DNA from 3 places in the Paenibacillus sp. 2KB_20 genome. Region 1 is predicted to be linked to each of the others. Evidence: riboswitches for the same ligand, from Rfam matches in the RefSeq annotation. Region 1 holds a riboswitch; each other region holds the start of a gene.

Region 1 (6,845 bases):
AAACGGAAATGCTGCTATATAAGATCAATCTAGCCAAACAACATGGAATCGCGGTCATGCCCGGCGGAACCTTGCTAGAGACAGCCGTGCAGCAAGATGTCGTCCCCGCATTTTTTAATACCGTTTGCCGTCTTGGATTTAACGCTATAGAAGTATCTGATGGCACGATTGAGATGTCGCGAAAAAAACGAACGGAGCTCATCCGGGAAGGTAAACAACGCGGACTTCGGGTTTTTACGGAGTATGGTAAAAAGCAATCCGGTTCCCGCATCGAAGCCGAAATGCTCGCGTATACGATGGAAGCGGATTTAGACGTAGGTGCCGAGTATATCATCGTTGAAGCGCGTGAGTCAGGACTGGGTATCGGTATTTTCGATAAGCATGGCGAGTGCCAAGAAGAAATGATAAATACTATCATCGACTACGTGTCGGATGCAAGAAAGCTGATTTGGGAGGCACCTCTTAAGGAGCAGCAAGCGATGCTTCTCCGCAAATTGGGATCTAATGTGCATTTGGGGAATATCCAACCCACCGAAGTGCTTTCCCTTGAAACGATGCGCCGGGGACTTCGTCAAGATACGTTTGAACTCGGGGTGAGAGAGAAACATACGGATGGATTTTGTTACGTGATTTAAACATAGACCAAACCACAAGAGAATGATAATTACTAGAGGGCTGTCTATGGATATCTCCAGAGTCAGCCTATACATATTTTCGTTGAAGAGACTGATCCCGGTAATCCCCTTCAGGGAACAAGCATACACTAAACAAGCAGGACTGGCTTGTTACTCTAATCTATGAAGGATGATTCCGTGTGAATTTACAGATCATGCCCGGGCGAAAGAGCCCCTTTTTCTTTCGTCGTATTTCCAAGAAACTCTTCTTCATTACCGCCGGCTCCATCATTCAAGGTTTTGCCATGGCAATGTTCTTGTTTCCTCACGCCATTCCTTCGGGGGGAGGAGCAGGGATCGCGGTTCTTCTGAACCATGTGTTTGAGCTCCCAATGAGTCTCGGACTGTGGTTAGCCAATTTTATTTTCCTCGCCTTTACAGTCCCTTATCTTGACGGTGTCAGTGCCTTCGGGACCATATTTGTTATAACGGTGACGTCCGTTTCCGTTAATTTCTTCGAGGTGTTCTTAGAACCCCCGTTTGGCAACGTATGGATCGATCTTCTATTCGGCTCGGTTATTCTCGGAACAGGTGTCACCATCCTCATAAAGCAGAGGGTATCGAACGGGGGAATCGGTTATGTTGCCTTAGCCATTTATAAGTATAAAAGAATCAATCCCGGTACCTCATTGTTCTGGATGAATGGAATCATATTCGCCTTCACTGCCTATGTGATCGATTGGAAAATTATTATCCTTGCAGTTGTATGCCAGTGGATATCGACCCGGATCATTAACTGGATTCATCAGTTTCCTCCTCCTAAGTCGATCTATGAACCCGCTTGGCGCAAAAAGTGATTCTGTGTACGGACATAAGAGTGATTGACAAATATAACAAAAATATGGAAATTTGGGTCGTGCGGCCTATATTAAATGAAAAACAATGTAAGTTATAGTTTAAATATGTCATAACATGTTTGAATATTCGACAAATTCACACTTCGTAGTACGATAATAGCAAACCCACTGAAAAGTGGCGACGCAAAGCTACAGGGGCTAATGTGGAGCTACTTAAGACCGCGATGCCAGCCAGTTACCGAATACGACGGAAGCCTCCGTCTGTTTTGTTGTGGTTATCATAATGGATGGGGTTTTTTTATTTTTCGCTAGGAGCTGCCGAATGCAACCGCGGCGATGAATAGGAGATCGATTCCATTATTAATCGCTTATTCTTACAAGGGAAGAAGGGAAAATAATGGGTCAAAGAACACTGGTAGAAGCAAACAATCATTTTCCTAATATCCTCAGTATGACTGAAATAAAAGAAAGGTTGATTGAACGGAAAGAAATTCTTTATTTGCTCCAAGAGGAAACAAGGAATATGAACGATTTGCTGTCTATACCCTATTTATTTGTTATAACAGATATGGATGGAACCGTCATCGATTATTGCGGAACAGGTTCGTTAAAAAGTTTTCTCGAGAGAAATAATATGAAAAGTGGGACCTCATTGGCAATGGAAGACGCAGGAAATAATGCCATTTCATTATCCATGGAACAACAAACGCTTTCTGTCGTAGTTGGGGCCGAGCATAGTAATCGCTTGTTTTCAGAATTGGCGTGTGTTTGTACTCCCCTTCGAATAAAAAATGTGATCATAGGCTACCTAGGCCTTAGTTTTCATTATTTACACGAGGTTACATTTGCCATACCACTCATTGAACACTTGGCCAAGAATATTGAAGAAAAGTTACCTCAAAAGGATCCCATTCTGCAAAGGGAGCTGATCTATTCTCACTTTCACCAATATGAATTAACGAATCGAGAGAAAGAAATAGCATATGGGTGGCTGGAGAATAAAAATGTACCTGAAATTGCTGATATTTATGGTATTAGTCAAAGTACGGTTCGTACTTTTATTAAAAAGATATATGCAAAAACGAGAGTCAACCATAAAGGAGCATTTCTTAAAAAATTTACATAACCGTCATAAAAATTCTTAAGACAAAGATTACCCAATTCTGGGTATTTTTTTTATTTACGTCGAATTTTATAATGATAAGTAGCTGTAGCTTTAAGCTGATTCGCGTTATCGATAAGATGAGAGCTTCAATTCTTTTGGTTTGAAAAAGTTTGTCCCAGGAACTGTGGCAACGGTCATCAATCACTTGTTACGACGGGGGTGGGTGAACAAGATGATTTCTATCGAGAGCGAGCTCGAACAAGTAGCAAAAAAACTCGAACTTCTACGAAGAGAACTTGAGCGAGTGGCCAGCAGTTTCGAATTGGTGCATCAAGATGTTGTCGCCATTTCACAGTCGTTGGATAAGCTGATTGTTCGTTACATGCAATTAAAAAACCAAGAGGAATATATCAAAAGAAAGTAGATCTTCTTCATAAGAAGATATCTACTTGGGCGGTGAAACAAACGGATTAAGATTTACTAAGGCAAGAAGCAAAAAAAGATGACCTCCGAAATTTGGAGGTCATCTTTTTTTGCTCGTGGACTGTCCTCATGAATCCATTACCAACACCCGAAGGGAGGTGCGGCGGAGGATTCGTGAAGCCAACCAGCAGCCGCTGACGGCAATAGCAAGCGCGATCAGAGCCAGCCCAATGGCCAGCGGCCATTCCATGATGAGTGGCAGCTTGACAATACCGTAGGTAGAGAGCAGACCGCGCAGCACGGCTGGCAATGCGTAGACACCGCAAGCGATGCCAACAAGTGCACCAAGCGCAGCCAGTCCGGCAATGCCACTTGTCAAGGCACGACGGATATCGGTTGCTGTCAGGCCGAGCGAGGCATAGATGCCATATGTTTTCGTTTCCTTACGAATATGCAGACGGCAAGTCGTATAAACAATAAGACAAGTGACAGCCATGAACAGAAGAGCCAGCATACTCATCGGAATGAGCAAAACCGCCGCAGCTTCTTTGAATACGGAATCGAGCAGCACTTCCTGCTTCAGCGCTTGGATGGAAGGGCCGTAACGCTCGTTCAGCTGCTGTACAAGCGCATCGCTATCGGTTTTGCTCTTAAGCTGAATAAACCCGGCGTCCGGATGCAACTGCTCCACAAGGTCCGAGGTGACCCTGGCGACGTTCGACAAATTGGAAATAGACTGAAAGGTGCCGGTGATCAGCAATTGCTGCGGTTTTCCTTCAATGTAGATCGTGAGTATGTCGCCGATATCTTTGTCCAACTTACGCGCAATATTGATTCCGATAGAAACTTCATTAGGCAGTGCAGGATTACGGCCCGCAAGCGAGGCAAATCCCATCTCGTCCATGCTGCCTTCCACGACCGTCAAAGGGAGGCTAAACGTCTGTTGATGATCGCTATCCCCTTCGACATCCGCGATGACGCCGGTGGCGGCCCCAGACCAGTTTAGACTGAGAACCCGAGGGTCGTTTTGGATATAGGCTTGCATTTCTGTCCGATCCATACCTTCCGCATGGATAACCATAATGGCGATATCCGCATCGTCATAACCCCACTGGGCCGACGTTTCACCAATGCGATAGACACTGGTTACTAGCACGGCGCCAAAGACGAGCACAGCCACCGTGATGCTCATTAGCAGAAAGATCAGTACTGCGCTTTTTTTGTTGCCGCTCACATGCTTCCAGCCGATGACCGTGGGTACGGACCATCGGTCCAGTAGTCTTATGCGGGCACCATGCAGATGGGTACGACTATGCGAGGATTCCGACATGCCGTAACGGATCGCTTGAATGGGCTCAATATGGCGTGTCTTAGCAGCATAAACAAGGACGCATAGAAGGATGATGAGCAGCAGGCCGCAGCCGGTCCAGATCGCAACATCTGCTGCTTGTACGGGAACAGGTGCTGTATCGGATTTGAGAAAAGACAGGGAATTCTGGATGATGACATCTGAAAGGAGGCGACTTGCAATCAGTGCTGGGACCAAGGCGACAATCGCCATTAAACCGTATTGCAGCAAGTAGGTACCGATGATGCGTTCGGAAGTCATGCCGATCGATTTGAGAATGCCGATGGTGCGATAATTGGCAAGGATCGTGTCCGTGATCGTAAAGCCGATCGTAAGCAAAGCGACGAGGATCATGATCAGCCCGAGGAAACTCATGACAAAGCCGATCACCTTGTTCATGATAAAGTAAAAGGCCGACAATTCGGCAAACGAAACGCGTTCCTCCAAAAACGGCGATTCGAGCGCCTGCTCAAAGCGCTGCCAGTACTCCCCGCTTTGTTCGGGATACGCATAGCGAAGCGATAACATGTATTGCTCCGGAGTGGACAAGCTACCCATGGTTGACCGGTAGTCGGCATCGTTCATCCAGATGCGGGCAGTGGTCGAGAAAGGACCGCCATGGGATAAGTCGATGACAATGGCGCCAATCGTGAAATGTACTGGTGCAGTCCCTGAGGTGAACGTCAATTCATCACCGATGTGCATGTTGTATTTGTAGGCAAGCGAGGTGGGTATCCAGATCTCGCCGGCTTCCGGAACGGTCAGATGCTCAGGGCCTGTACCGGGAAGAGGATTGTTGACCCCGTGCGGCATCGGAGGCGTATTGATCATATACAGATAAAGATTGGGCAATTCTTTTCCGTTATAGACCAGTCCCGTCCATGGCTTATAAGGGACTAAGCTGGATGCGGTTACTCCGTCTTGGCTTGACCACCAATCGGCTACCATTTGTTTGTCATGCAACCCGCGGGTCATATTGATGACTTCATGGGCACCCTGAGCAGCCGTATGGCGATCATTGAATACATTTTCCGTATTCATCAAGACCGTAAATGCGGTGCTGACTAGTAGGGCAGATAGGGCAATAAGCAATGCGATCAGCGTGTTTTGCATTTTTCTTTTGCGCAGGTTGCCCCAGCAGAGTGTTAATATGGCTCGCATCCCAGACTACCTCCTCCCGGTGACATAAGCAAAGATCATCGCTTCCCGCTCGGAGGCTTGCTCTGGACTGTAGGGTCCCATATCCAGCGTGCCCCCGATCTTGCCATCTCGAATATAGATGAGGCGATTGCCGCGGCAGGCTGCCTTCATGTCGTGGGTGACCATGACAATCGATTGACCTTCCGCGTGCATCTGGCTCAATATATCAAGCACCGTAACGCCTTGCTCGTAGTTCAGGCTGCCGGTAGGCTCATCGGCGAAGATGATGTCCGGGTTATTGATGAGCGCCCTGGCGATTGCTGCCCGCTGCTGCTGTCCTCCGGATACTTGGGAAGGCAGCCGGTTGCTCTGTTCAAGGGACAGATTGACCATTAAGTCATGTGCCCGTTGTCGTACTTGCTCCTTGTCCTGATTAGCGATATATCCAGGGAGGGCAATGTTATCAAATAGCGACAGATCCGGTACAAGGTTGCTGTTTTGATAGATAAAGCCGATCTGATTCGCCCGAAAGCGTGCAAGCTCCTTGGCTGAAAATTGATCAAGGCGCTGTCCCTGCAGACAGACTTCTCCGGCTGTCACTTCATCAAGTCCGCTGAGCAAGTACAGCAAGGTGGACTTACCCGACCCCGAATCGCCCATGATGACGGTAAAGTCTCCTTCATAAATGGACAGATCGACATTGCGGATGGCATGGTATTGCTCCTTGCCGGTGGTGTATGTTTTGCATAAATTACTAGCTTGCAGCATGACGGTGTTGCTTGAAGGCATATTGTGATCTCCTCTCTTTATCTCCCACTGCCACCAAAGTATAGAGGACAAATCTTGCGCATTTGTTATCAAATTATAAATAAAGTATGACAGGAGTCAGCTAAAGGGGCAGAGTTAAGCAGAAGGTCGTTCCCTGCTGCTGTTGACTGTGAAAAGAGATCGTACCGCCATGTGCTTCCATAATATATTTGCAAATCGACAAACCCAGTCCGACCCCGTGGCGCTCGGCCAGTTGGCCGGCAGTTCGTTGTAAAACGTTACCCTGGTAGTACCGTTCAAAAATAAAAGGCATATCACGCGGGGAAATCCCGCTGCCTGTATCGGAGACGATGATCTGCAGGCAGGATGTTTCCGAGTGTTCTTCAACAGCGAGGCGAATTGTATCCCCGGTTTTGGTATGCTTCAGTGCGTTCGTGACGAGATTGGCAATGACTTGCTCGATCCGTACAGCATCGATTCGGACAAGCACGTTAGGAATCACAGCAGGCTCTTCGCAGCGTACGCCCATTGTTCGGATATAATGGCCCATCACGTTGAAGATAGGCTCCAGCGTTGGAGCGCTGTACTGC
Region 2 (6,845 bases), on a different contig from region 1:
GATCGCTAGCGGATTGCTGATCTCTAGGGTTGCGCCCTTATCGGCGATTTGCTTCACGGTCTCTGCCGTCAATCCGTCAACCTTTAAATCGCTGTCTTGCGGAGAAAGAATCTCAAGCTTTTGTCCGTTGCCTTGATTCAAAGCATTGTTCAGCTTGTCCAGATCGACTTGAACCGACGTTATCGTGCGGTCTCCCGAAGTTGACGTTTTGCCGGTTGCAAACGAATACTCCTTCCCGTTCACGGATGTACGAATGTCCGAGCCATCCGACGGTACAGGTGCAGTCGCGCTTCCCCCTTCATTGCCGCCATTACCGCCATTACCGCCATTGCCGCCACCACCGCCATCGCCAGGCGTAGGTGCACTGGCTCTGGTTACGATAACGGTATACAACCTTTCAACGCCATCCTGATCCGTCACCTTAAAGACGACCGTGTTGTCGCCGACTTGAAGCGAATGAAGCGGAGTTGCGGTTCCGCTGGCGACCCCTGCGTATGCCCCGCCATTTACGCTGAACTCGATCGTAGCGGTCGAATCCAAGGTTACCGGCGTCCAATGAAGCTGATAGACGCTGTTCGTAACGCTCATCTTATAATTTTCCGTTAGCGGATCGAATGCAGGCTCCAAGACACCGGTAGAAGGCGTCAGCGATATGAGCTTGTTGGAAACACGATAAACTTCAACCCGATACACATTCGTATTGCCATTCGGATTGGTCACTTCTACCTTGATGGTATTGAGGCCTTCCTGGAGCGGCAGGCGATCCCATTCGGCGGCGTCGACCTCTTGTCCATTGAATGTCACTTTGACTGTACTGTTCGGATTCAATGCTTTCAGTTCAATGCCGACTCCATAGACGGAATTCGAAACCGTCGTATAATTCAAGTATCGATCACCGTCGAACGGCGGTTCGAAGTCAAGCGGGCTTCTGTCGTCGGCATTGAAGACGTTCAGCGATTCAAGCTCCGCTCCCGCCATTACGAGGTTTCCGCGCGCGGTCTCAAGCGCCTTTAATGCCGCATCGATCTCCGCCTTCGTTGCGTTCGGATTGTCCAGAACGGTTTGGGCTTCGCCCAACTTGTTCTGCAACTCGGTCCAGCTCGCCGGCGTATAATCCGTTTCCTTCAACGTTCCGCCGGTAATTTCGCCGTTAATCTCATCCACTTTCTCCTGAAGTGCCGCTATGCTTACTAGCGCTGCACGAGCATCCTCAAGAGCCTTCAAGGCTGCATTCACTTCATCTTGCGTTTTATTCGCATCCGTAAGAATGCTATTAGAATCAGCTAATGCTTGCTGAAATGCCTGCCAGCTGGCTTCGGTATAATCGGCCTCAGCCAGGGTTCCGGCATCAATAACATGAGACTCCAACGACCTCTTATCCACATACTCCACAAATGTAAAATAGCTGCCGTCAGACAATACGCTGCTGTTCAGCGTGATTTGACCCGTCGAAGCATCCAGCGGCAGCGCGGTTACATCCGACGAGAATGCGCTATCCGGACTTACGAATAAGAACACTTGATTCTCGCTTGCATCCGCGCCGTCCACTTTTAAGGTAATCGGAGCATCGCTCCAATCGGCGCTTTTGTCGACCTTGTATGCGCGATTCATCATCTTGGCCGACGTTACGCTGGTTGCGAGCTGTAATTGATGGCTTGCGGGAAGATCGTCATTATCGATGACTTTGGCGTACACGGTCGACAAGTTATTGTCGCTGAAAACGAAGAAGCTTTTATCGTTTGCAATCGGGTTCGTATTAGCATCGTTAGTCGCTGTGATCGCATCACCCAGCGCAATCGTTACATTGGCGCCAGCAGCCTGCGATTTCGATTGTTTCTGATACAAAGTGCCGTCATCATCACGACCAATTCCCGTAATGCGCTGAACATAGCCAACGTTGTTATTTCTGGTCCACATTCTGGTCGAGCCGTCGCTGGCCAAATAATCGTCGGTGCCTTTCATCGTAATTCCGTATTTGAGGGCCAGATAGCTATTAACCTGTTGCCGCTCCGTAGGAGTCAGTTTGCGATTATATACAAGTACTTCCGCAATGCTCCCACCTTTAAAAGGTTTTTCTTTAGTTCCTCCGATCGCATGGTACCCGTCACCTGCCCCGGTCGTCGCCCAATTCACTATATTACCCGTCTGGTTATTACCTGACGCCCCGTTCCAGGAAATCGTCCAACTATCCGCGCTTGAGACATTCAAGATGCTAGGAGCTAATAGTACTGTTCTATCGAGAACATCCGCCCCCCTCACTCCAGCAGAACCGAAACCTGATGACCATCTACTTCCGTTACCGGTTTTTAGGCCACAATAATCCGAACCAGAGCTCCCCCCCATTGCCCAAGGAAAGCCGCTATTGTTTGACGTGTCAAGAGGAGGCTTTACGCACGTTGCATCCGGATCTTTTGTCTGAACGGAGAATACTTCCCGTGCATTTGAAGCTGGATCGGCAAATGGCGAATTTGTCTTATATTGTACGGCAGCATCGGAACTTTCGGGAACGGTCACGAGGTGGAAGTTGATCATTTTATTGCCGATATTCTCCACCTTCTGTTCCTTTGTTGCAAAAGGGGTCCATTTCCTTCCTTCATCCGCCAAGTCTTGCAATTCGGTAACAAGGCCGTTTTCAATTTCCCCCTGCTCCATGCTCTTCTCGAACTCTACCCAGGAGATCAAATCTCCGCTAACCCCGCCTGGAGCAGGAGCAGCCGCTTTCGCCGTTTGTGGCGCAAGCATAGTGAAAAATCCTTCCGCTACTAGCATAAAAACAAGCAGCAGGATCAGTTGTTTATTCCAATAATTCCTGGATCCATGGACGCGCATATAAAATCATTCCTCCAATTCATTGCGATTTTAAAGAAGTGGGTTAAGCCCCCATCCTCATAGCTGACTTTTTCGATCCTCCTTTACGATATAATAAAAAAACTTCCGTCCTTTAAGCGGCATGCGCTAATAGACGGAAGTTTCCGTCGTATTCGGCGGCTGGCTGGCATTGACATTTGCGTTTTCAGCAAATCCTTTAGCCCCTCTAGCTTTGCGTCCCCGTCTTTCAACGGGTTTGCCATTATCGTACGAGTATGTATACAGTATTGAATTTAAACACTTGCGTAATTAGGATTATACTTCGAAAAAAATGGACGGTTAGGCCCGATACTCCAACTTTGTTGAAACCTACTTTTATTTGCAGAATTTTAGGAAAAGTGATCACCACTATTTTTTTTATTCGGGACGATCATGTCGGATCCGCCAAAAATCTACTTATTTCTTCATTAACTTATAGTCTACTAGCTGCTCCTATACATTTTCTATACAACCTTATCTGACTTGCAGCGGTTACGGCCTTGAGGGGCTGTTTGTCAACTTTCTTAATGCTTTTTTTCTTCTTAGGAGGGATAGTCCTGCAAGCAGCATGATGCATCTCGCCAGCAAATAGCTGTACATATTCGTAGCTGTGTTCGGCAACTTGATACCTGTGCCTTTACTGTCTCAGGACTCTACATTCACCGAATCATTCGAAGTATCGGATGGACCAGGTTTATCAGATACACCTAATATATCCGTTTCATCGGACCCACTTAATCCGCCGGGTTGGCTGAAGTCTGGGGATTCAACATCCGAATCTTCCCCTCCTGGATTGTTCGGCTTAACCGAAGAAGATCCATCACTTTTTGATATGTATTACGGGAAGTTTAGGGTCGGTATTTGAGCTATTTTAAATGCATAAATTTCCCCCAAATCGAGTATTCACCCCCACATTAGGATAGTCCCCCCCAGTATCAGGGGCCGATCATGTCCGCCAATCAACTCTTACATCGCCGGACCCGAACTCATCTGATCTATAGACAAGGTTTATAGTGGTAAAATATAGATATGAAATATTGGGGTGAAGTTGTGTATGGCTGAGTACAAAGATAATAGGAAGTTGAACTTTCTATTACGGCACCTAGAATATCATAACACCTACAAAAAACGTTCAATAATGAGGAAGAAAAAGGAAAGAAACTCCTCCATTTTATAGTTGATCGTCCCGGCCGCGACGTGGGGAATCCCCCTCCGCCGCTCAGGGTGCGAGTATCTTCCTCGGGAGGGCGATGTCGATGAGGGATGCTGCGGAGGGTCAGCAGAAGCACGGGCAGCAAGAACATATCGAGACGCTGCCGCTGTTCTCCACCACGGATAAGAACGGACGAATGACTATGCTCCGGCCGGGACATCGCGTCGGACGCGCGGCTCCGCTGATACCGTGGCTGCTTTCAGTCGCTGCACTGTGGGCGCTGACAGGCTCCGTGCCGTTCGGCGCACTGCTCGGCATGGCGCCGACACCGGCGATCAGCATGCTCCTCGGTCATCCGGTCACAGTGGGCGTCGCCGTTTTGCTGCTGTTCGTCGCGATCGGTACGACCGGTGGAGTGTACTCGCGATCGATTGAGCATTTCGGACAGACCAGGGTGGCGGGCCTGTTCGCGACGCTATCGGTAGCAGGAGGGCTGGGAGAAAGGATGTACGCGCGGAAAATGGTCGGCCTACTGCTCGGCTTCGGCGGAGTCGCCTCGATGAGCATCGGTGGATTGGAGGCATCTCCATCTTCGGCATTCTGCTCGCCTTGGGATCCGCACTAAGCTGGGCGCTTGGCACAGTCTATATCAAACGGCAGGCGGCCAAGGTCGATTCGCTGTGGATGACCGCTATGCAGATCGTGATTGGAGGCATCGTCATGACGGCTTACGGCTCGACTGTCGAGAGCTGGTCAGAGGTGCGCTGGACGGCAGCCTTCTTGTACGATACGCTGTTCATCTCCGTATTCGTCATTGCGCTCGGTTGGCTCGTATACTTCAAGCTAATTGGTTCAGACGAGGCATCGAAGGTCGGCTCGTACACGTTCCTCATCCCGGTCGGCTCAATCATCTGCAGCATTTTGTTCCTGAATGAACATTTGACGATGAACCTTATCGTGGGCATGGTGCTTATCGTTGCCAGCATATTGCTTGTAAATGTAAGGCCAAGACAGGTCTAACGTGACTTAATCGTAAAATACCGCACGCTCAACGCAGCCAAAATCAGCGTCGCGAAGATTTCAGTTCTGCCCTTAAAAGTACTCTAATTCGTTGCCTCCATCCACCACGGATGGTCCCTACATCTGGTGTTTTCGTGCAAATTTCGCCCTACTTATGATACGGTTCAGCTTAACGGGGCTATCAGCGAAAATTAAGAAAGGAGCAGCCAAGGATGCTCCTCATGCAATCACTTATTTATCACCTAGCTTTATCCCCGCTATTCAACCTGTTATGTACATGAAAAGTTACCTTTGTCCCTGTACCTAACGTACTTGTGATATGAAGTCCTGTTCCGAAGTGCCGTTTTAATCGCTGATCCGTATTAATCAATCCGACACCTGAACGACTATCCGCTTTTCTTTCTAATATTCGTTGCAATTGAACCTCGTCTATTCCGTCCCCATCGTCTTCAACGGTTATCTCTGCATGCGTCTCATAGACAAAAATCCGAATAAGAATCGTTCCTCCACGATTGCGCTTCATTATGCCATGTCTTATCGCATTTTCAACGAGAGGCTGGATCGTAAGAAATGGGACTTTTAAGTCCCCGTAGCCATCTATCTCCCAAATAACCTGTAACCTTTCTTCAAACCGAGCCTTTTCAATATATAGATAAGAACGCACTAGACTTAACTCCTCTTCGATCGGAACAAGCCTATCCATATTTTGAAATTTAAATTTATTCCTCAAAAAATTGCTGAATTCATCGAGCAAATTACGCATCTTATCCAAATCAATATCGCTTAAAGCTGCTACAGCATTCAACGCATTAAATATAAAATGAGGCTGGATTTGCGCTTGCAGCCATGCAGCTTCTAATCGCAGTTGTTCCCGAACGGATTGTTTAATCGTAGTTAACGCCTCGATCCGCGATTTTATTTCTATTGCTTCCACTGGCTTCGTCACATAATCGTTTGCCCCCGCTATAAAACCGCTCTGAATATCTTTCGGTTGGCTTCTTGCGGTAAGGAGCAATACAGGGAGCTCCGTGAGTGTAAACCGCTCACGAATCATTCGTGTCAGCTCATAACCGGACATCTGTGGCATCATGATATCGGAGATGACCAGATCCCATTCCTTTGTATCTAGTACAGCCAACGCTTCTTTACCGCTCGTTACCATCATTACCTCATATTCGTCCGGTGGTAGTATGGCTTCAAGAACTTGAAGGTTGATAGGATCATCATCAACAATTAATAGGATCGGACGGTCACGATTCATTTCTAATAAAGTTGTTGGTTTCGCAGCCATCGGGATATCTGCCTTTTCCGCTTTTATCGAAACATTTTCTTGAATCGGCATGAATTGTAATGGTAAAGAATCAAATGAGTTCGTCACATCATTCTCTTCCACCGCTTTCAAGTCTGCTAGCTTTAATGAAAATGTAAATGTTGAGCCTTCTCCTAAAGTAGAGGACACATCTAACGTACCCCCATGAAGCTCAACCAGTTGCTTGCTTATGCTTAAACCCAACCCAAAGCCACCATCAATCATAGTCTCACTCGTGCTGGCTTGCTCGTACGGACGGAATAGGCGCTTAAGCATGTTCTCATCCATTCCGATCCCGGTATCAGCAATAACGATATAGGCTCGTACATCCTTTACAAAAGCTTGAATCGAAATGACCCCATCATTCGTATATTTCACAGCATTATGAAGTAAATTGAAAACGATTTGAACAACCCGGTTCTCATCCGCATTTACTGGAGGAAAATCTTCAGGAATTTGATTTGCAATTTTTACAGACTTCACTTCTGCATTTAATTGCAGCATATCAAGTACTCC
Region 3 (6,845 bases), on a different contig from region 1:
TTTGTTGATGTAGTCATTGAACTAACGGAGGCGATAGTTTAATTGATTTAGGCTGAAGCGACAAATGTCGGAGGACAAGAAAATTGCTGAGAGACAAGAACATAAGCCGATTACCAATTAGATAAGTATTTTAGTCATGCCTTTTGCAACACACGCGGTGCAGTCTGAGAAGTTACCATTAGATATCGTTAAAGAATTTCTTCATCAGAAAAATATTGGAGTAACAGAATACTACACTGTACCAACTTCCCAGCAGATTACGCTAACAGACATATTAGTACATAGATGTCAGGATTTTGCATAGGAGTGTAGTTCACCATCAAATACTAATCTTATGGAAAAGAGTCTAGATAAACAATATACTAGCTATAAAGTTATTTGTTGAGGTGAATATCAAATGGATGAAGTCGATGAATCAAAACAAATTGTATTACAAATCGGCGGTGCCTTGAAAAAGTACAGAAAAGAAAAAAACATGAGTTTAGACGACTTAGCGGAATTAACTGGCGTAAGCAAACTTACTCTGGGGAATATCGAACGTGGCGATACAAATCCAACTTTGGCGATTATATGGAAAATTTCAAAAGGCATATCTTTACCGTTATTGGCTTTGTTCAAATCAGAAGACCCTGTTAGTTTGTATCGAGCAGGCGAAGGACTGCGGTTTTCTAATGATCAAAAAAATTGGATCATTGAACCAGTCTTTAAAAGCAACGATATTGAAATGTGTCGGGCTTACTTACAGCCAAATAGCTCTTATCACCCTGAAGGTCATCATGTGAATACAACTGAAATTGCAACAGTAATGACGGGTTCCATTGATATTCAACTCAATGGAGAGATTTACACATTGAATCAATATGATACGATCAGTTTTCGTGCAGATTCTCCTCACTCTTATACGAATCATACGAATAGTGAAACAGTGCTCCATATATCCTTAAAATATGGTTTCTAAAAGCCGGAAATTCCACTTATTCAATACAACTCCGAATTCCATGACGGGAATTCAGAGTTGTATTTTTGTTTTTAGATGAGATCATGTATGTTATGAAATACTTCTTGTTAAAAATAATATATTATAATATACTTTTATTGTTCGCGCGGATGTTATAGCATAGTTTTTTCAATCAGCAGGAAAGAAATAATATGTCTGAATTTAAGAAGGAGAAATGAAGAATGCCGAACAAACAAAATAAAAAAGCCGTACCATCCTCTATAGGGCTGATCATTCTCGGCATTATTGTTATTGCAGCTAATTTACGTACTCCCTTAACCTCAGTTGGTCCTTTAGTGAGTCTCATAAGGGATGACGTTCATATTTCAAATACATTAGCAGGTCTGATAACAACGGTCCCCTTGCTTGCCTTTGCTTTATTATCGCCTCTCGTACCAAAATTAGGACGAAGATATGGGGTTGAACGTATCATAATGATCGCTCTAATCCTTCTGACTGTTGGTATTGTAATACGTTCTTTATCTGGCGCAGCTAATCTGTTTATTGGGACAGCAATTCTTGGATTCGCAATCGCCGTATGTAATGTATTATTGCCAAGTATAATCAAAAGGGATTTCCCAAATAAAATTGGCTCCATGACAGGTGTTTACTCCATTTCAATGAATTTATGTGGAGCAATCGCATCGGGAATCAGTGTACCGCTAGCCGTGAACGCAGGTCTAAAATGGCAGGGAGCATTGGAAATATGGGGGATTCTAAGCTTTGTATCGATCCTCTGTTGGTTACCCCAATTAAGAAATCAAACGAAGCAAACAGCCACGACGAGTCAACAGATGGCCAGCAACGATGTGAATGTTTGGCGATCCCCGCTTGCCTGGCAAGTAACCTTGTTTATGGGTATACAGTCTATGGTTTTCTATGTGTTGATCGCATGGTTGCCTGAAATTTTAAAGCAGCAAGGAATTGACTCCAGCCAATCAGGATGGTACCTCTCGATCATGCAGTTAGCTATGCTTCCATTCACCTTTATTGTTCCCGTTATTGCTGGGCGCATGTCTAACCAACGTTTGTTAGTGGTCATCACAACCATTTTGCTTTTGACAGGAACGCTCGGACTTCTTTACGGAAGCTCCCATATCATTCTGTTGTGGATCATCATACTCGGAATTGGTGGAGGCTTCGCCTTTAGTTTGTCCATGATGTTTTTCGGGTTACGTACTGAAAATGCGCATCAAGCAGCGGAACTGTCTGGCATGGCGCAATCGATCGGATATCTTCTTGCCGCAATCGGTCCTGCCCTTATAGGATACCTGCATGATGCGACAAACAGTTGGAACCTGCCACTTTTCATTCTGCTTGGCGCTTCGGTTTTACTCTTTTTAGTCGGTATAGGAGCAGCAAGAAACCGTTTTGTAGGCAGCCGAAATAGCTACGAGCTGCTACGGAAAGGACGATAAATATGTTTGATAAAATTATTGTAGCCATTGATAAAGCTGAAATAACGAACAAACTCCTCGAGGCAACCATCGAAATAGCCCGAAACAAACAAACTCAAGTTACTTTGGTTAATGTCAGCCAGGAATATGTGTCGAATGGCATGACATATGTGCCAGAGAATTTCTTGGAAGAAATATTGAACGAAATGGAGAAAGCGAGTTTGGAACAGCTGCAACAAGCCAAATCTAAATTAAAATCTGCGGGGATTAATCCGGAAATCGTTCATCTTAAGGGAGATCCTGCACATGAAATATTAAATTATGCAAGGGATACCGAGCAGCAACTTATTATTATCGGAAGCCGTGGGCTAAGGGGCATAAAAGAAATGATGCTAGGAAGTGTCAGCCACAAGGTTTCGCAGCTATCAAGTTGTCCAGTCCTCATTGTACATTAACTCCTTTACGGAACTGCAGAAATGATGCATTGTTATACTAACGGGGAACGTTATAGTTGAATCATACAGCGGCATTCTAGGATATTTGTGTCCTACAATGCCGCTGTTTCTGTATCCCTTTTGATTACTTGTCCGATTAGATGGTTATCTAATGTCTGGTGCGATTGCTCCTTATTAAGGTAACGGGCAGGATAGTTCGAATCATAATCGACCTCCAGACCGCTTTTGTCAGACGACAAAGCACATAATAAGCAGGGAGCAAACCACCGACAACACTGCTCCCTGTTTTGATGGCATTCGGCTAGAGCAATCGACTGCTTTTTACAAGCAATTTGGTAGGATTGTCGCTTACTTGTTTTTAATTTTAACCCATCCCTAGAAGGTCCTTAACGACTATGTTAAATTCTTTAACCAGGCAGCAAGTGCCTCGCCAATTTCTTGAGGCGAATCTTCCTGGGGATAATGAAGTCCACGTACGGTGATCTCCGTTTGCATTGGCTAATTACGACAAAACTCAACATGAGATGTCGGCAAAGTGCCCGGATCACAGTTGACAAAGAGTTTCGGGACGGAGCTCTCTGCCAGAATCGCCCATACCTATGAGGTCAGGAGCAATGCAACGACCGAAATCTTGAGCATAAGGAAGAATTTCACGCCAGAGATAAGAGGAAGTAGGGTTGCCATGTAGGAAGACAATCGGATCGCCACTTCCTTCGTCTACGTAGGACATCTCTAGACCAAGCACTCGCTGATGCTTTTTTTCATAGGGAAAAGATGGTTTAACCATTCAGAATTTCACGAGCAAATTTTTCAAGTGTTTCGGGTTGCGCGAAGCATCTTGTAACAGAGAAGAGCGCAGCACCAACTGAATCTAGTGCTCCATCGACCACGATTCCAGCTGTCCAGGAAAGTCCGGAAACGGAAGCTCCTCCAGTAGCAAGATAGACCCCACATCATGGGCATTGATGGGAGCGGCCATCGTTCATTGTGGCGAGCATGATGCTACTGATGACGATCAGTGCATGCGGAGGACCGCAGGACCCGGCAGCGAATCAGGTGAATCGATTGTTAGTGGGCGACTATAAGATTGACAGGATCCTGAAGGAAATTACTCATCATGGACAGGACCGTAACGGGCTAGTTTAACAACAGCTGCATACCATCTCCCTACAGGAGATGATTCCGATGGTTGTGAAAATTAGTGCTGTGTTTCGAGTGCTCCACTCTTCGGAAGCGAGATCTCGTTACCAGTTATAACGTACTAATAACTTTGGTTTTTTTGTCCCGTATTACAAGAGACAAAAGTATTGGATCCAATGATATCCGTAGTCGTAGTTAGGACAATGGATATAAGGGTGAAGTTGAAAAATAGAACTATTGCCTTAATTATCCATAACCCAATATCCAAGTAATGATAGAAGAATACGCAGGGATAGGAGACTGATAATACTGAATCTATTAGAGTAATGGCGTAATTTTGTGGAATTCTGCCAGGGACAAAAATGTGTGTATGTCTCTGTTCTTAATCGATTTTTGTTTGTAAAAACGTATCCTGCTTTTTTGAATAATATAGTTTTAATAGGTAGTTAAGTGAAGTTAAGTGAAGTTAAGTGAAGTAGAGTGAAGTCGACGAAAAGCAAAAATTAGTAAAGATTAACTATCATGACCTAGAGTTACATGATGGTTATCTATATCATCAAAACGATTCTAGAAAGACAATATTGAACAAAAGACCTATCGATTTTCATTTGGAAACAAGATACAGTAATTGTAAAACGAATACATAATATGAACACGATTTACAATTTAATGCTAGTTTTGTACGACAATAGCAAACCCACCGAAAGGTGGCGACGCAAAGCTATAGGGGCTAATGCGGGATCTACTGTGATCGCGATGCCAGCCAGTTGCCGAATACGACGGGAGACCTCCGTTTTATTCATTTGAAGAAAGGGGGTTTTTTGACGTTCCAAAAAACAAAGGCGAGCTTCGCTGTAAGAAGAAACTAAGTTTGGGGCTATACGAGGCCATAGTCATATTGGCTCAGGAGGGGGGATACTTCTTCATCGCAGAATGCGAAGAGGATTCTTCTGTTCGTTATCAATCAGACATTAATGAATCGATAATCCGGGAGTTGATGGTCATGGAACAAACGACATGTGAAGTATCAATTGACGAATTTCCGTGGGGGGGATGGACCAACGATGAAGGAAGCCGGGTTAGTTTTTGCCTTGATTCTGCAACGACCCGAAAACTCTATCAACTTGCGTTCAATTTCGGAATAACTGTGGATATGGCACTAATGGCTTGTTATGCGATCCTGCTTGCCAAATATACCGGCGAGGATGACCCTGTAATTGGGTATTCGTTGGAAAGCCAGATGCTTCCTATACGATACTCTCCTACTGTACATAAGCCATTAGATAAGTTTCTGATAGAAGTCAAGCATACCACGATGCAAGCACTCGAAGATCGGAATATGCGTAAGAATCTGAGCGGCAATCCGTTCATCAAAGCGGCGTTTACTTGGCAAAACGCCAATACTACTCCTTTGAAATCTGATCAGTTGGGGACGTTTGAGCTTGCTTTGACGGCTTTTAAGAAGGAATCTCTCATGATACACCTTGATTACGCGACCCGCTTGTATAGAAAGGAAACGATTGAGCAGATGGGCGACCACTTGAGCCGTATTGTGCAGGAAGTAGCCGATTTTCCCGAGAAAGTGATTGCCGATATACGTTTGTTGTCCGAAGAAGAGGAGAGACAGATTCAGGCTTTCAGCGGAATTAAGACGGACTATCCTTCCAGCAAAACGGTCCATTACTTGTTTGAGGAACAGGTCAGCTTAACCCCCGATCGCCCAGCGGTCATGACCGCGGACCATCAGATATCCTATCGGGAATTGAACGAACACGCGAATCAGCTTGCAAAAGCACTACAGGATCACGGCGTAAAGCCGGAGAGCGTCGTTGGCATTGTCGCGGATCGGTCTGTCAGTATGATCGTCGGGCTTACAGCCATATTGAAGGCGGGCGGCGCTTATATGCCCATCGAAGCCGATTCTTCGTGCGAACGACTCGAATATATGCTCGAGGACAGTCGGGCGGGATTTTTGCTGGCCCCTTCCAGTTGGAAGCCTGACTTTGCATTTGAAGGAAAAGTAATTTATTGGGACAACGCGCAGCTTTATCTTGACAGCTGTCCCCATACGATATCTGAAGTAACCTCGCAAAGTCTAGCGTATATCATCTATACTTCTGGATCAACGGGGACAGCGAAAGGTGTCATGGTTGAACATTGCAACATCGTAAGACTGGTCAAGAAGACCAATTATTTCAATTTTTCCGTGGATCATCGAATTTTGCAAACCGGCGCAATTGCATTCGATGCGTCAACCTTTGAAATTTGGGGATCCCTTTTGAACGGATCTACCTTGTTTTTGATGAAGAACAAGGATCTATTAGACATTCACAAATTGAAGGAAACCATCATCGGCTACCGCATCACGGCTTGGTTTCTGACTACGGCTTTGTTCCATAATCTGGCCGAACAGGATCCTGACGTCTTTTGTACGTTGAACACCTTGCTAATCGGCGGAGAAGCGTTATCGCCGAAGCACGTAAACGCCGTAAGTAAGACCTGTCCCGATCTGCGGATGGTCAATATATACGGTCCGACGGAAAACACGACATTCTCCACTTATTTCCCGATCGAACGTGAATTCGAATCCGCCATTCCGATTGGCAGACCAATATGCAATTCCTCCGCTTATATCCTTGATAAACAGTTGAAGCTTCAGCCCATCGGAGTAGTGGGAGAGCTTTGCGTCGGAGGGGACGGTGTCGCGCGGGGGTATTTAAACCAGCTGGAATTGACAGAAGCCAAGTTTGTGGAACATCCGCTCCTCGGGGAAAGGTTATATCGAACGGGGGATATGGCCCTGTGGCTGCCGGATGGCAATATCGAAATTATCGGACGAATCGACGATCAAGTGAA

Evidence for each region. A riboswitch is a leader RNA that binds a small molecule or an ion and turns the genes downstream of it on or off. The one in region 1 is predicted to bind cyclic di-GMP.
Region 2: linked by a shared signal. The riboswitch ahead of AB4124_RS29320 (S-layer homology domain-containing protein) and the one ahead of AB4124_RS02045 (helix-turn-helix transcriptional regulator) in region 1 are both predicted to bind cyclic di-GMP.
Region 3: linked by a shared signal. The riboswitch ahead of AB4124_RS17465 (non-ribosomal peptide synthetase) and the one ahead of AB4124_RS02045 (helix-turn-helix transcriptional regulator) in region 1 are both predicted to bind cyclic di-GMP.

The regions. Positions count from the first base shown of each region.
Region 1 covers NZ_JBFRHH010000001.1:441,408-448,252, reverse strand. Annotated here, with positions in the region: gene AB4124_RS02055 (phosphosulfolactate synthase) at 1-635, shown strand, start outside; gene AB4124_RS02050 (YitT family protein) at 830-1,471, shown strand; cyclic di-GMP riboswitch class I at 1,620-1,714, shown strand; gene AB4124_RS02045 (helix-turn-helix transcriptional regulator) at 1,869-2,597, shown strand; gene AB4124_RS02040 (Spo0E family sporulation regulatory protein-aspartic acid phosphatase) at 2,809-3,000, shown strand; gene AB4124_RS02035 (ABC transporter permease) at 3,127-5,508, opposite strand; gene AB4124_RS02030 (ABC transporter ATP-binding protein) at 5,515-6,276, opposite strand; gene AB4124_RS02025 (ATP-binding protein) at 6,377-6,845, opposite strand, start outside.
Region 2 covers NZ_JBFRHH010000016.1:24,964-31,808, forward strand. Annotated here, with positions in the region: gene AB4124_RS29320 (S-layer homology domain-containing protein) at 1-2,829, opposite strand, end outside; cyclic di-GMP riboswitch class I at 2,981-3,079, opposite strand; gene AB4124_RS29325 (LPXTG cell wall anchor domain-containing protein) at 3,340-3,468, opposite strand; partial or broken gene AB4124_RS29330 (DMT family transporter) at 4,104-5,020, shown strand; gene AB4124_RS29335 (ATP-binding protein) at 5,259-6,845, opposite strand, start outside.
Region 3 covers NZ_JBFRHH010000006.1:141,611-148,455, forward strand. Annotated here, with positions in the region: gene AB4124_RS17440 (helix-turn-helix domain-containing protein) at 398-958, shown strand; gene AB4124_RS17445 (CynX/NimT family MFS transporter) at 1,180-2,415, shown strand; gene AB4124_RS17450 (universal stress protein) at 2,418-2,849, shown strand; gene AB4124_RS17455 (alpha/beta fold hydrolase) at 3,394-3,636, opposite strand; gene AB4124_RS17460 (hypothetical protein) at 3,837-3,995, shown strand; cyclic di-GMP riboswitch class I at 4,670-4,764, shown strand; gene AB4124_RS17465 (non-ribosomal peptide synthetase) at 4,993-6,845, shown strand, end outside.